Regions from separate parts of the Paenibacillus sp. CH40 genome, predicted to be linked through region 2. Evidence: riboswitches for the same ligand, from Rfam matches in the RefSeq annotation. Region 2 holds a riboswitch; each other region holds the start of a gene.
The links. Region 2 has a riboswitch for glycine ahead of NLX73_RS17320 (alanine/glycine:cation symporter family protein). Riboswitches for the same ligand answer to the same signal wherever they lie in the genome.

Region 1 (5,447 bases), on a different contig from region 2:
AACCATCATATGTCTTCTTCGACTGTCCGTTTTCCTCACGCACATATTTCGGTGTAGCATCTTCTACAGGGGAAGAATCACCGATGAACGCTGCCTTGCCTTGACCTACCTTGGAGATAGCGGCATAAGGCCCTTCTGCACGGCCCCCGCCGTTATAAACTCCCTGATCTACAGCATTCCCCCATTTTTTCGTGCCTGAAGGGATATAAGCAATGCCTTTAGCCTTGGTAGGATCAATAATAGCCAGCGTAGATCCTGCATGCATTGCAATCGAGCGCACACCCTTGGTAATGCCGAAAGATTGATCTGCGGCTACAATGTCAGTAGCATTCACGTCACCAAGCGCATTATAACGGAAACGAACACCAAAGTTGGTCGCCAGCCAATCGGAGCTTGTTAATCCTTGCATCGCCGGTGATGCAGCTTCTTCTGCAGTCATGCCTTTGGCCGGATTAGTATAGGCTCCACGACGGTAGCCATTCATAACTTCGGAGGAATCCCAACGGTTTTTGTTACGGTCCGCATTATAATGATCGGAGATGAAGAAGACGCTCCCCCCGTTATTCACGTATTGCAGCAGAGCAGCCTGCTCGGATGCCTTAAAGGCAACATTCGCTTCACCAATAATGAACACATCATATTGGCGCAGCTTGTCATATGTTATGGCCTGCTCTCCATAAGTAAAAGGAATGGGACGATTCAATTGGTCTACCGTAAAGCCTACATTACGCAGTCCATTGGCAAAGTCGGAGAAGGCGCCTTCAATGACCCAATCTGCTGCGCCAGCGGTCTGTGCGTGCGTATTATCGAACAGCACCTTTTTGCCTTTTCCATCCGGCAATGTAGTACCGGGTTGACCCGGGTTGCCAGGTTCACCTGGTTCCCCCGGCTCGCTTCCGCTCACCAGTTCAACAGCGCTTGGGCTTTTCACTCCACCAAAATTATTGTAGGCGCCGAGTGTACCCGTCACACGAATTTTGCTGCCGATCAGCTCAGGATGGCCTGACAGCCCAAATTGCCCTCTGTACGCTGAAGTCAGCTGTACATCCAATAGATTAGACGTATTACGTTCATTTGCCTGATCGGCAATCAGTACGTTAAAATCATTCGCGAACGGAGAAGAAAAGTTAGCCGTTTTCGATCCGGTAGCATGTCCGACGATGTAGCCTTCCACCGTCACCGTACCTCCACTACTTTGGCCCTGAAGTGCTTCGGCTACTGTCAATGCTCCCTCTGCCTTGACCTGACCGAATGGAACGAAGATCCCAATCAGCAGTGATACGATTGCTGCTAGATGCAGCATCCCTTTTAAGCGTGAACCTGTGAACCGCAAGCCTTTTACCATACGTCAATATCCCTCCTATGTTTTCCATAAATGTACTTGTCCTTTATCAGATTAGCCGCCAATCTTCTAATTCCTTCCTGATTTCATCCATAATTATGTAAATTTTAATCTTTTTTATTGGAAACGCACCTGTTTATGTAAAAATTGAACCCTGTGATTGACACCGAGCACGGCATACATTACCCTAAGGAAGACATGTAGAACGGTATACGCGAATGAAGATGACGGGAGAGTCTGTCCAGGGAGCCTACACTCTGGCGGCACCGAAGGAGCAAGACGCCAGCACCCGGCTGGCGGATAATCTCTCAGGTCCATGTATCGTCATCTGACGCAACTCTGGAGAGAGCGCAAGCCACCCAAGGGGTAAGGCGGTAAGAACACCGCACGAAACTCTCAGGTAACGAGGACAGAGATAAGGGAAACTTCCTTATCCTGTCCTTTTTTGTGCTCACATTGTGCGTCAGCATTAGGAACCGTCATAACCGCGCAAAGACGCGGAAATACCATATAGTATGGTATTAGAACATACAGGGGGCCACACCATGCGTTTCAAAGATGTATTTTCTATTATCGGCCCGGCCATGACCGGACCTTCCAGTTCACACACCGCAGGCGCGGTGCGACTCGCACGCGTTGCCCGGCACTGGCTCGGAGAGCAGCCTGACCGTGCCCGCATGACATTATACGGCTCCTTTGCCGATACGTATAAAGGACACGGGACAGATCTGGCTCTCATCGCAGGACTGCTTAATTACGATACGGACGATCACCGGATTCCCGATGCCGAGCAATGGGCCGAACAAGCCGGGATGGCCGTGGAATTCGCCGTCAGCGGACTCCCCGCCCCTCATCCGAACACTGTCCGTTTCGAGCTGTGGAAGGGCGAGGATCAGCGCACACTGTTGGGCTCCTCCATCGGCGGCGGCAGCATCCATGTCCAGCAACTGAACGAATTCCGGGTCAATCTGACCGGGGAGCTGCCTACGCTGGTGCTTCTCCACTCAGATAAGCCCGGTACATTGGGCGCGATAACTTCAGCGCTGGGCGCGGCTCACATTAACATTGCCTATATGCACGTAGATCGCAAGGGCCGGGATGGTGAAGCACTCACCGCCATTGAAACGGACAGTTCTGCTCCAGCTGAACTAATTGCGGAACTGCGTTCTTTACCTCATATGTATGAAATTAAGATGATTAATTTGAAAAAAGGAGCTGAATCCGATGCGGTTTAGCCATCTGCATGAGATCAGCGCTTTATGCGCTGAAGAATCCACCACGATTGGCCGCTTGATGATTCAAGAGCAGGTACAAGAAACGAATACAACGGAGGAAGAAATCTTTCGTCAAATGTCTGATTATTATGAAGTCATGAAGGAAGCCGTTCATCGCGGACAGACACAAGACACCGTATCCCGTAGTGGATTGACGGGCGGGGACGGCAAGCGCCTAGCCGAGTATCTGCGGGCAGGGGAAACCTGCTCCGGTGATGCCTCCGCGCTCGCCATGGCTTATGCCCTCTCCGTGTCGGAGGTTAATGCATCCATGGGTCGCATTGTCGCCACGCCTACCGCAGGCTCATGTGGGGTTATCCCTGGTGTATTCATCAGTGCGCAGGAGCGGTTCGGCTGGGATGATGAGCATATGGTGCACGGCCTATTCGCCGCTGGAGCCATTGGCTACGTGATCGCCAACAACTCCTTCATTTCTGGCGCGGAGGGAGGCTGTCAGGCTGAGATTGGCTCAGCTATCGGGATGGCCGCTGGTGCTATGGTCGAGTTGCGCGGTGGTACGCCTGAACAGGCTGTTCACGCCGTGGGCCTCGCTCTTAAGAACACGCTCGGCCTGATTTGTGACCCCGTCGCCGGACTCGTGGAGATCCCGTGCATTGTGCGCAACGGGCTGGGAGCCGTGACTGCGCTTGCCGCAGCGGACATGGCTTTGGCGGGTGTGCGCAGCGCTATTCCGTCTGACGAAGTCATTGACGTAATGCTTGAAGTCGGCAGTGCGATGCCGTCGAAGCATCGCGAGACCGCCAAAGGCGGGTTGGCCCAGACGCCGACTGGCAAGCGTTTGACCGAATCACTTACACGCAACACACCGACCAAGAAAGATAAGTCATAATTTATAAGCGGTGCCTCCTTAAAATAAAAGAGCAAGCCTATCGTCCTTGGACGTATGCTTGCTCTCTTGTTTTACTGAACGGTTACCTGTACCTTCGTCATTTTACCTGCATATTTCACAGTAATTACAGCTTTGCCCTTGCCCTGTGCCTTAATGTTACCGTCTTTGACGGTCGCAACAATAATTCTGGACGAGGACCAGACAGCCGGTTTGGAAACATCCTTCTCCGACTCATCCTTATACGTGGCTGTAGCCGTAACCTTAGCCAGCTGTCCTGCCTTCAAATTCAAAGCGACTTCGTCTGTTTGCAGGTATTTAAGCGTATCAACATCCACGGGTACACTAATTACCTTCCCGCCAAACTTCGCCTGAATGTTAGCTTTACCGTAGCTAATCGCAGTAACCTGACCCTTTTTAACAGTGGCTACCTTATAATTAGACGTTTTCCATTCAGCTTGGGCCGTAACGTCCTTTTCTTTACCATCACTCGATTTAACCACAATCGCGATGGTTTTTTGATCTCCAGATTTGAGCGATAGCGCGATTGCATCCGCTTCAATCTTTTGCGCTACGTCCACTTCTACCGTAAACGTAATGTTTTGCTTGCCATATGAAGCAGTCACAGTTGCCTTACCGCTACCATTCGCTTTGATCAAACCTTCGCTAACCTCAACCACTTTTACATTGCTAGTTGTCCAGGTGGCGTCCTTAGTTACATCTGTTTTTGTACCGCCACTCTTAACTCCTGTTACTTTCAGTTGCTTCGTTTCCTGAGCACCAAGCGCAATTACACGCGAGTCTGTTTCCAGACGGTCTACAAGGCCTACTTGCACGTTAATCGTCAGTTTTTTGCCATTATAGGTCGCTGTAATAACCGCTTTACCAGCGGATTTACCCGTAATCGTTCCTTTGGACACAGAGGCAATATCTTCTGCGCTTGAAGTCCATTCTGCATCCTGTGTTACATCTTCTTTACGTCCATCCGCATAAGTAGCCGTCAAAGTTGCAGTATAGTCCTCATCAATATCAATCGTTGCCGTTTTGGAGGACAGAGACAGATCACCAGGTACATTTACGGATACCGTAGCTGTAACTGTTTTGCCACCATAAGAAGCGGTGATCGTAGCCTCACCTGTTTTATAACCCGTGACTTCTCCCGCACTGACAAAAGCGATATCTTCATTGCTGGACTTCCACTCTGCCTTACTTGTGATATCTTCTTCCGTACCTGTTACATACGTTGCGGTCAGCTTGAGCTTTTTGGATTCCTTGGCATTCAGGCTCAGCTTGTCCTCACTCAAATCCAGATATCTGGAGGTTTCGACATCTGTCTTGATCGAAACGGTCTTATCTCCATACTTAGCGGTCACCGTAGCCGAACCCGCTCCAATCGCCATAATCGTTCCCTTATTCACAGTCGCAATCTTTTCATCGCTTGATGTCCAAGTAGCTTTATCTGTGATATCCGTTACCGTCCCATCCGGATAAACGGCAGAAACTTGTACTTTTTTAGATTCATCCAGACGGAGAAAAATATTGGATTCACTGGCTTTCAGCTTATTCGTTTGATCGACATCCACCGAAATTGTAGCGGACATCGTGCCATACTTACCTGTAATTGTCGCCTTTCCCGCGCTATAGCCGGTAATGGTGCCTTTCAGTACATCCGCCACAGCTGCATTACTGGAGCTCCACTCAGCGGACTCTGTCACGTCCTGTACCGATCCATCCGGGAACGTCGCTGAAAGTTTAACCTTCTCAGTATCCTTCAACAAAAGAGAAACCTCTGATGAACTGACATCGAGACGTTTAACCTGCTCCACCTGCACAGCAATGGTTACGGTCTGTTGACCATATACGGCCTTAATATTAGCTGTACCTGCTCCCTGAGCGGTAACCAATCCGTTAACTACTGTGGCTACCTTTTGATTATCGGAGGTCCAAGTAGCATCACCCGAAACCTGAGCTGTTGTATTATCAC
Region 2 (5,447 bases):
CGATCACGCTATAGAGATTTCTTCCGAACGACTCGAAGACATTTTGGCAGGCAAAGTCAATGCACGTTTTCCAAAGCGTGAAGGTGTAGACTTTTTCCACCATTACAAAGAAGATATTGCATTATTCGCTGAAATGGGCTTTAAAGTATTCCGTATGTCCATCCATTGGTCGCGGATTTTCCCGAATGGCTATGATGCCGAGCCGAATGAAGCAGGATTGCAATTCTACGACAATGTATTTGATGAGCTGCGCAAGTATGGTATTGAACCGCTGGTAACATTGTCACATTATGAGACACCGCTAGGTCTGACGCAGAAGTATAATGGCTGGCTGGGTCGTGAAGTCATACAGCACTACGTAAATTATGCCGAAACGGTGTTCACACGCTATAAGGATAAAGTAAAATACTGGCTGACCTTTAATGAAATCAATGTAATGACCATGAGCCCGTTCACCGGTGGCGGTGTGGTTATTGACCGTGTAGAAAACAAACAACAAGCGATATATCAAGCATTGCATCATCAATTTGTAGCTAGTGCACTGGCGACCAAACGGGGACATGAGATCATCCCGGGCGCTCAGATCGGCTGTATGCTGGCACGTATTGAAAGCTATCCACATACGTGTAACCCAGAGGATATACTGAAAGCCCAGCATGAAAATCAGATGAACCTGTTCTTTACGGATGTGCATGCCCGTGGGGAATATTCTAACTACATGAATCGTTATTTTGAAGAAAATAATGTTGTAATACACACAGAACCAGGCGATGCTGAAATATTGAAAAATAATACGGTTGATTTTATCTCATTTAGCTACTATATGACCTTGACCGTATCTGCAGGTCCAGAAGGTGAGAAAGCAGCAGGAAACCTGATTGGTGGCGTGAAAAATCCATATTTACAGTCCTCTGACTGGGGATGGCAAATTGATCCGATCGGTCTGCGTGTTACGCTGAACACGTTATATGACCGCTACCAAAAGCCGTTGTTCATCGTGGAAAATGGCTTGGGTGCGTATGATAAGGTAGAAGAAGACGGTTCTGTGCATGACACATATCGTATTGATTACTTGCGTCAGCATATTGCCCAAATGAAGGAAGCAATTGCCGACGGTGTTGATCTGATTGGTTACACCAGCTGGGGCCCTATCGACCTTGTGAGCATGTCTACTTCCGAAATGTCCAAGCGCTACGGATTTATTTACGTCGATCTGGATGATGACGGTAACGGAACGCTCAAACGCTCCAAAAAGGACTCTTTTAACTGGTATAAAAATGTGATAGCAACCAATGGTGAAGAATTGTAATTCCATATTGTCTCGGGCGGGTATAGCAGAGGACATCCTAAGGATGCAATCTGCTGTACCCGCTTTTTTGATAGACACAATAATAATATTTCAGAGGGCTTCACAAACTTTTCACTTGTAATAAGCTGAAAGTTTTCTGTATAATGAATAAAAATTTCATATGTCTGGTTGATGTTTGCGGGAGATGGAACGAAGGTTCCGACCGAAGGGGCAAAACTCTCAGGTGCTTAGGCTGATTACAGCAACAAGCGGGGACCGTAAACGGACAGAACTCTGGAGAGACCCTTAATTGGGCGCCGAAGGTGCACCGCAGATAACATCTGCTTAAACTCTCAGGCAAAAGGACAGAGACGCGAATAACCTGTGACAGGGAATGCCCTAGGCTTTTTTGTGAGCTATTAGAGGTAGGAACCTGCACAAGATGGTTGTATTTTTTCGTGCCTTTAACCTCTCCAGGAGTCGAATCAGCGGATTTGACTCTTTTTTGTTTTCTAATATGCTGGAGGAGCGGGTTGAAATGAATTTGGTACATGTGTTAGAAGCGATTAGTAGCTGGATATGGGGGGCGCCTCTCATCATTCTTGTCATGGGAACGGGGTTATGGCTGACCATACGTTTGAAGATGCTGCAGGTATTCCGCCTGCCCCTGGCGATCAAGCTGATCGGTAAAGCCCCGAATGAAGGCAGCGGGGATGTAAGTAGTTTTGCGGCTTTGAGTACAGCGTTGGCGGCTACAGTTGGCACAGGAAGTATTGTCGGCGTAGCGACAGCCATTAAGCTGGGCGGGCCGGGTGCCTTGTTCTGGATGGTCGTTGCAGCCTTTTTTGGGATGGCGACAAAATATGCGGAAGGTGTACTTGCGGTAAAATACCGGGTGAAAGATCGGAATGGACAATTTTCCGGCGGCCCGATGTATTATATTGAGAAAGGTCTTGGACGCCGTTTTAAACCGCTGGCGATGCTGTTTGCTTTTTCGGGCATGCTGGTAGCGTTGTTCGGGATTGGAACGTTTCCGCAGGTCAAAGCGATTGTATCTTCGACTGAAAACAGTTTTGGCGTTCCGCCTATTGTAACGGCACTGATTATCGCGGTCCTTACCGGACTTGTTACTATTGGAGGACTCAAAAGCATTGCCAAGGTATCGACGAAGGTCGTTCCTTTTAAAACAGGCTTGTACGTACTGATCTGTCTCATCGTACTGATTCGGTTTGCTGACCAACTTCCTGCCGCCATTGCGCTGGTGCTCCATTCGGCATTTTCAACTACATCTGCAACGGGCGGATTTGCCGGAGCTACGATTATGCTGGCGATGCGAAGTGGGGTAGCCAGAGGTATTTTTGCCAATGAGGCCGGATTGGGGAGCGCACCGATTGCAGCCGCAGCTGCCAAAACCAAATGGCCTGCGGAGCAAGGGCTAATTTCCATGACAGGCGTGTTTATTGATACGATGGTTATTTGTGTGATGACCGGGTTGACGCTGCTGGTTAGCGGTGTGTGGAGCGGGCCTACCGATGCGGGCCTGATGACTCAGCAAGCATTTTCCAGCGCATTCCCGCTGGGGGCAGAACTGCTCACAATTATTCTGATTATGTTCGCGTTCACCACCATGCTCGGCTGGAACTATTACGGGGAACGCTGTGTTGAATACTTGCTTGGGGTCAAGTGGATTAAGCCATACCGTTATCTGTTCATTCTACTCGTTGCCGGGGGCGCGTTCATTAAACTGGATGCGATTTGGTTGCTAGCAGATATCTTTAACGCAATGATGGCTTTCCCGAACCTGATTGCACTGCTCGGCTTATCAGGAATTGTAGTTGCGGAAACCCGAACCTATATGGATTCTCTGAATTCTAGTAAGAAAAAGGGCATTCTTGCAGGTGCCAGTGTAGGGGCAGCTATTCAAGTAGAAGAAAAGGGACAAACGGTTAATTCATAAATTCCAAAAGGGAGTGCCCTCAGCCATCACAGGCTTGAGGACACTCCCTTTTGAATGTTATAACGATGCACGCAAAATAGCTAAAATATCTTCTTGATTCAGCTTTTTATAATTACCAAAGCCTCCGTATTCCATTTCACGGGCTGCAATGTCCGCGATTTTTTCCAATTGCTCATCATTAATATTGTAATCGGCCAGCGTAGAAGGGGCACCGAGACTTGTCCAGAATGCACTAAGACGGTCAATACCTTCCAAGGCGATTTCTCTATCTGTTTTACCTACGGTGTCTAAGTCAAACATGCTGAGCATCAGCCGCTTCATACGTGCAGCATCCTGATCCACTGTGTGTCTCATCCAGTTGGGAAACAGAATTGCCAGACCGCCAGCATGAGGAATATCATATACAGCGGATAATGCATGTTCAATCGTATGCGAAGCCCAGTCCCCGAAGTAGCCCATTTGCAGTGTTCCGTTAAGAGCAATCGTTCCGGCATATAAAATCGTTTCACGATGCTCGTAGCTGTGCAAATCCTCCAGCAGTTTAGGTGCAGTTTCGATCACGGTTTGCAGCACGGAAAAGCACATACGATCTTGCAACGGTGTATTTTTAACATTGTGAAAATACTGTTCAAACACATGGCTCATCATATCCACCATGCCATATACCGTCTGATCACGTGGCACAGAGAAGGTATTTTTAGGGTCCAGAATGGAGAATTTCGGATGCGTCACCGCGCTGCCCCATACGTATTTTTCGTTCGTTTCCCAGTTGGTGATAACAGAATCCGGATTCATTTCTGAACCGGTGGCGGCGAGTGTGAGGATGGTGCCGAATGGTAGAGCCTCGGTCGGCATGTGCTTTTTGTTGATAATATCCCACACATCGCCGTCATATTTAGCCCCTGCTGCGATGGCTTTGGTGCAATCAATAACGCTTCCGCCGCCTACTGCAAGTAAGAAGTCGATGTTGTCGTTTCGGCAAATGTCGATGCCCTTTTTAACGGTGGACAAGCGTGGATTCGGTTCTACGCCGGACAATTCATGAATGTTAAGATGTAGCGGCTCTAACGCGTTTAATACCTGGTCATACAGACCATTTCGCTTGACACTTCCGCCTCCGTATATCAGTAAAATATTTTTGCCGTAATTCAGCAGCTCCTGCTGCAGTTCTTCAATTTGATTGTCTCCAAATATTAATTTGGTGGGGTTATAATATGTGAATTTGTTCATCTGGAAAGTTCCCCTCAGTTCATAGTTCATGTTCAAATCGTAAATCGCTTAACCTGATTGCCTGTTGGATACCTAACTTCATCATGTAAGCTATTTGAAATGACGATTAACCATTATACATGAAATGAATAAGGGAATTCAAGTAAATCTAATCTTTGACCGCTCCAGCGGCAAGATCGGAAATAAACTGGCGGCTAATGAAAAGAAACAAAATAATAAGTGGCAGTACAGCCAGCAGGGTGCCCGCAATGACCATCGCATAATCCGTATTGTAAATTCCGTTCAATTGTGACAGTGCAATCTGGAGCGTGAATTTACGCTCATCCGTTAAGACGATTAGCGGCCATAAATAATCATTCCAGGCTCCTATAAAGGTAAAGGCGCCGAGAAAAGCGAACGCAGGACGTAGAATAGGCAGTGCTACATTCAAGTACAGTCGAAAAAAGCTGCATCCGTCCATCCGGCCCGCATCTAGCAGCTCCTTTGGGATGGATTCTTCCGCATATTGACGAATCCAGAAAATGCCGAAGGCATTTACCATCCCCGGGATGATAAGCGCTTTGAACGTACCTACCCATCCAAAGGAGGCCATCATGACAAAGGAGGGGACAAGCGAAAGTTGTGAAGGGACCATCATCGTAGCTAGCAGAACGATAAATAGCACTTTTTTGCCCGGAAAATCAAACTTGGCGAATGCAAAACCTGCCAGTGAATCGAAAAACAGAACCAATAGGGTAACAGAACTGGCTACAAAAAGGGTATTAAAAAAGGCTCCGGCAAAATTAATCTGCTGTAATACTCTCGTTATGTTATCCAAGAAGTGGCTGCCAAACCACAATTGCGGTGGAAAACGGTAGATGTCTGAAGTGGTACGAGTTGCCATGACGATCAGCCAGTAAAATGGAAACATCGACAGGATGATTCCCACCAACAATCCGGCATATAAAACAAAGGATTTTGCGCGTGTCTGCA
Region 3 (5,447 bases), on a different contig from region 2:
GCCCGGTCCATTCGCCATGGGCGCCCGCGGCGGGCTGAAGCGTGACGGCATCCATACCAGTTAATGCAGCCAAATCATTTTGGAGCGTATGCAGCAGCTCCATAGCACCCTGGATGCTCTCCTCGGGCTGATATGGATGGATTTTGGCGAAGCCTGTATATCGGGCGACATCCTCATTCACTTTCGGATTGTATTTCATCGTACAGGAGCCGAGCGGATAAAATCCGTTATCCACGCCGAAATTGCGCCGGGACAAGGCGGTATAATGTCGAATAACGTCTACTTCGTATACCTCGGGTAATGCCGCAGGTTCACTGCGCAGCGCATAATCTGGCAAAAGCTCTGCCACCGGGCGACGGGGAACGTCGCACTCGGGAAGGGAATAGGCGATGCGACCCGGACGGCTCAATTCAAAAATGAGCGCTTGATCGTGTTCCTTCAACAGCCCTTGTTTTTGATCCTGTCCGGTGTGTGTCATAGCAATCCCCCCAAGGTGTGTACAAATTGGTCAATCTCTTCTTTGGTTCTTTGCTCCGTCACGGCAATCAACATGTGACCAGCAAGTTCCTCATAGTCCCGGCCCAAATCGTAGCCAGCGATAAATCCAGCAGCTAGCAGTTCGGCCTGGAGTTTGCTCATATCCGTACCCTCAGGCAGTCTAAGGGCAAACTCGTTAAAGGTTGGTGCGTTAAATGAGGCAGTTACGCCCTTCAAGCTCAGCAATTGCTCTAAAGCATAACGGCTTTTATGCAAATTTAGCTCGGCTACTTCCTTGATCCCCTGTCTACCCATGACAGACAAGTATACAGATGCAGATAAAGCTAGCAACGCTTGATTGGAGCAAATGTTAGACGTGGCCTTTTCGCGGCGGATATGCTGTTCCCGCGCTTGCAAGGTCAGCACGAAGCCGCGTTTACCGTTACGGTCAGTGGTCTGACCCACAATACGGCCGGGGATACGGCGCATATGTGCCTGAGAAACGGCAAAGTATCCACAGGTCGGACCGCCGAGAGAAGAGGAGATGCCAAGTGGCTGCGCATCTCCTACCACAATATCCGCGCCCTGTTTGCCGGGTGTCTCCAGCAAGCCAAGTGCCAGTGGGTTGGCACTGACGACCAAAAGACCTTTGTGCGCATGGATGAGATCAGCCATCGGCTTCAGGTTTTCCACGGCTCCGAAAAAGTTGGGGCTTTGGACCAAAACAGCTGCGGTCTGTTCCGATACGGCCGCCGCTAACGCATTAGCATCCGTTACGCCGTCCGAACAGCCGATCTCCACGATGTCCAAATCCAATCCGCGTGCATAGGCTGCCAATACCTGACGTGCCTCCGGATGGACGGACCTTGATACGATAAGCTGTTTACGGCGGGTAGCTGCGGCGGACAGTGAGCCCGCTTCCGCCAGTGCAGTCGCTCCGTCGTACATGCTGGCATTAGCTACAGCCATGCCCGTCAATTCGCAAATATACGACTGAAATTCGAAAATGGCTTGTAGCTCGCCTTGGCTTACTTCCGGCTGATAGGGGGTGTAGGCTGTATAGAATTCCGAGCGTGAAGTGATGTGCTGGATGACGGACGGAATATGATGGTCATAAATTCCTGCGCCAAGAAAGCTGGCATGTGTGTCTGTATTGGCGTTGTGTCCAGCCAGCTCGGCCAAGTGGCGGGTTAAGGCTCTCTCGTCGAGTCGAGAAGAAAGAGGGAGTTCCCCTTGATATCGAATGGCCTCTGGAATGTCACTGAATAAATCATCGATGGATGAAACGCCGACCACACGCAGCATTTCGGTTTGATCCTGTTCAGTCATAGGGAGATAACGATGCTGCTTCATAGGTTCTGGCTCCTTTCGAAAAGCAAAATTTAAATCGTAAATTAGCTAATAAAAAAGTGTGAGATGAAAACCCGGAAGTTCATATCTGACATGTTTGCTTTATTGAAATGAAGAGAGTTTAAGATCAGCGCGGACGTTTATAAAAGGGTGCTGCCACCACCTCGGCACGCAGGCGTTTGCCACGAATCTCAACCTCCAGCGGTGTGGAGAGGGCGCTAAAACGACTGTCTACCAAGGCGAGGCCGAGATTACGCTTCAAGGTGGGCGACTGAGTCCCCGTTGTGACCTCACCGATGCGTTGTCCTTCTGCGAATACCGGATAATGGGCGCGAGGGATACCGCGATCCGTCATTTCCAGCCCGATCAATTTGCGAGGAATCCCTTGATCTTTCTGACGTTGCAGTGCTTCTCTACCGATAAAATTTCCTTTATTCAGCTTGACGAAGAAACCTAGACCGGCTTCGAGCGGTGAAATCGTGGCAGATAACTCCTGTCCGTACAGCGGCAACCGTGCCTCAAAGCGTAGGGTATCCCGAGCACCAAGTCCAGCGGGAATCAGCCCATACGACTCACCGGAACGAAGCAAACCCTCCCATACGGCTGGTGCTTCCGCAGCAGGTACATAAAATTCAAAACCGTCTTCGCCCGTATATCCGGTTCGTGAGACGAGTGCTTTTGCTCCGAACAATGGCACATTCTCATGGAAGCGGAAAGATGCCAGATTCGTAATGTCCGTATCTGCCACGGCTGCGGCAATACGTGCTGCTTCCGGTCCTTGCAACGCCAGCAATGCTATCGCATCAGACACATTCTCCATGTGAACGGATGCAGGCATATGGCTAATTAGCCAATCCCAATCCTTATCGATGTTAGAGGCGTTCACAACGAGCATGTAGCGCTCCGACCCTTTGCAGTAAACAAGCAGGTCGTCTACTACCCCTCCATCGGGGTAACACAGGAGTGAATATTGTGCCTGACCTGGTTCCAACTGGCTGACATCATTCGTGGTCACCCTTTGCAGAAAAGCTTCGGCCTCTTTGCCTTCAACCAAAAATTCGCCCATATGCGATACATCGAATAAACCCGCACGTTGCCGGACGGCCTCATGCTCCTTTTGAATGCCGCTAAACTGAACGGGGAGCTCCCAGCCGCCAAAGTCAATACAACGAACCCCAGACTGCGTCCCGTAGGACGAATATAGCGGTGTTTTTCGCAAATTAGTCATTTTTCCACTCCTATCGGGTGTGATCGGCTAAACAAAAAAGACAGGCCGAAAAAAACGTATAGACGGCAGTCTACACTCTTTTTTCAGCTCTGTCCTTGATACCAGAAAGTTACCCCGGTATGTACCGGGTTTCCCCTTGGGTGATCCGCTCCAATAGCGAATGCTCTCCAGAGATGCGTCCGGCAGAGGTCCTTTTGCCTGAGAGATTCACCTGCAATGCAGGCTTACTCCTTCGGCGCTACCTTCGGGATCAACAGTATATTACCTGGCTTTGCAGATAACAACTTGATCCGATTCGCGTGCAACTTATGTCTCATAAGCGGCAACAGCTATGCGAATCTTTTTGGCAGTCTCTCCCTCCGCGTTCATCCGCGTTTGCAGTTGTCGGGGTGTTTCCCAAAGCATTTGCTATAACCCATTAATACGCAAATTCATTCGAAATGTCAATAAAAATGTCATCAAAAACAATAGAAAAAACATTTAATATATAAATAAGGATATGTAAGCGTTTGTTATAAGTTATCATATTTTTATATAGTACGCCATATGAGGTCATATGAAGTATTTTTGTTAGTATTATTGACATGAGTGTTCCTGTTGTCATAATCTTAACCTGTCTAATACAGGTGAGCAAAAGCGATTTTATTCATATGGAAGTGAGGGGAACAGGATGGGTGAAGTAAAGCAGCAACTTTGGTATACAGACGAACATGAGTGGGTTCAGTGCACAGAGAATGGAACGTTGCGGATTGGTATTACAGACTTTGCACAGCATCAACTGGGTGATATTGTTTTTGTAGAATTACCTGAGGCGGGAGTAACGATTGAGCAGGGAGCGGAGATCGGTACGATTGAATCGGTGAAGACGGTATCCGACCTTTTTGCTCCGGTGACGGGAACCGTATTAAAAGTGAATGAAGCGCTGGAAAGTACGCCTGAGCTAGTGAATGAATCTCCCTATGAAAAAGGTTGGATGATCGAAGTAGAGATGGGTAAAGATGTGGAGGAAGCATTGGGCAAGCTACTGTCTGCGGATCAATACGAGCAGTTGATTTCCGATGAGCAGTAATGGAGCAATGTAGTATGGAATAAGAGTGTTATTTGTCTGCTCGATTTTTGTATACAACAGTCGCTATGATTTGACATAGCGGCTATTTTTTTGTCTTTTTGCAGACGTAATTACGTGTTTTATTCCGATTTAGAGGGTTGTCCCTATAGTAAGAATCATACATAATCCAGCACGGTTTTTCGACTAATTTCTATAGCAACAGGTCATATTAAGAAGAATTATGCAGGTATAATACCTTCTCGGATAATTTAAATTTAAATGTTGTCATCAACGTTCATGACGAAAGTACGTTTTCATTTCGTTGATGAAGATAGCGCTGTCATTTAGTATGAATTTTAAGAAAAGGTAGTGATGCTTACCTACAAGGAGGATTTGAATATGAGTACATTGGACGCAAAGCCAAGTTCAAAAGGAGGCACTCGTGTCGCCGTACAGCGTTTTGGCCGTTTTCTCAGCGGTATGGTTATGCCCAATATGGGAGCCTTTATCGCGTGGGGATTGATTACGGCACTCTTTATTCCGACCGGGTGGTTCCCGAACGAAGGTTTTGCACAACTGGTTGATCCGATGAAAAATTATTTGCTGCCGCTGCTGATTGGTTACACGGGAGGCACGATGATTCATGGACAACGTGGAGGTGTGATTGGTGCCATTATGACGATGGGTGTCATAGTGGGAGCCGATATCCCGATGTTCCTGGGCGCGATGGTCGCTGGTCCGCTGGCTGCGTGGATATTGAAGAAGTTCGACAAGGCCATTGAAGGCAAAGTCAGATCAGGCTTTGAAATGCTGGTCAATAACTTTTCGGCCGGGATTATCGGTGCCATTCTAGCACTGCTTGCCCATGTGGCGATCGGCCCGATTGTACAAATGATCAGTCAAGTGTTGTCGGCAGGGGTACAGTTCCTCGTGAACGCAGGGCTACTGCCGCTTGTCAACCTCATTATTGAGCCCGGAAAAGTATTATTTTTAAACAACGCGCTGAATCACGGAGTATTAAGTCCGATTGCGTTGGAGGAAGCTGCAAGAACAGGGAAATCCGTACTGTTCATGCTGGAATCCAACCCTGGACCGGGGCTCGGTATTTTGCTGGCCTACTGCCTGTTCGGTAAAGGCTCTGCGAAGTCGTCGGCTCCTGGGGCAGTCATCATTCATTTTTTCGGCGGGATTCATGAAATTTATTTCCCTTATATTTTAATGAAGCCGATTTTGATTCTTGCTGCTATAGCTGGGGGCGTTGTGGGAACCTTCTGTTTCATGTTGACAGGTGCCGGACTGGTTGCTGCTCCTTCACCGGGCAGCATCATCGCCTATTTTCTAATG

Region 1: another riboswitch for glycine. It lies ahead of sdaAB (L-serine ammonia-lyase, iron-sulfur-dependent subunit beta); the one in region 2 lies ahead of NLX73_RS17320 (alanine/glycine:cation symporter family protein).
Region 3: another riboswitch for glycine. It lies ahead of gcvT (glycine cleavage system aminomethyltransferase GcvT); the one in region 2 lies ahead of NLX73_RS17320 (alanine/glycine:cation symporter family protein).

The regions. Positions count from the first base shown of each region.
Region 1 covers NZ_JANAVQ010000006.1:11,710-17,156, reverse strand. Annotated here, with positions in the region: gene NLX73_RS17735 (DUF6359 domain-containing protein) at 1-1,345, opposite strand, end outside; glycine riboswitch at 1,561-1,676, shown strand; gene sdaAB (L-serine ammonia-lyase, iron-sulfur-dependent subunit beta) at 1,888-2,577, shown strand; gene sdaAA (L-serine ammonia-lyase, iron-sulfur-dependent, subunit alpha) at 2,567-3,466, shown strand; gene NLX73_RS17720 (Ig-like domain-containing protein) at 3,538-5,447, opposite strand, start outside.
Region 2 covers NZ_JANAVQ010000005.1:296,139-301,585, forward strand. Annotated here, with positions in the region: gene NLX73_RS17315 (glycoside hydrolase family 1 protein) at 1-1,309, shown strand, start outside; glycine riboswitch at 1,478-1,554, shown strand; glycine riboswitch at 1,573-1,667, shown strand; gene NLX73_RS17320 (alanine/glycine:cation symporter family protein) at 1,827-3,245, shown strand; gene NLX73_RS17325 (iron-containing alcohol dehydrogenase) at 3,303-4,475, opposite strand; gene NLX73_RS17330 (carbohydrate ABC transporter permease) at 4,624-5,447, opposite strand, start outside.
Region 3 covers NZ_JANAVQ010000001.1:84,060-89,506, forward strand. Annotated here, with positions in the region: gene gcvPB (aminomethyl-transferring glycine dehydrogenase subunit GcvPB) at 1-478, opposite strand, end outside; gene gcvPA (aminomethyl-transferring glycine dehydrogenase subunit GcvPA) at 475-1,830, opposite strand; gene gcvT (glycine cleavage system aminomethyltransferase GcvT) at 1,955-3,055, opposite strand; glycine riboswitch at 3,232-3,330, opposite strand; gene gcvH (glycine cleavage system protein GcvH) at 3,726-4,124, shown strand; gene NLX73_RS00380 (PTS mannitol transporter subunit IIBC) at 4,503-5,447, shown strand, end outside.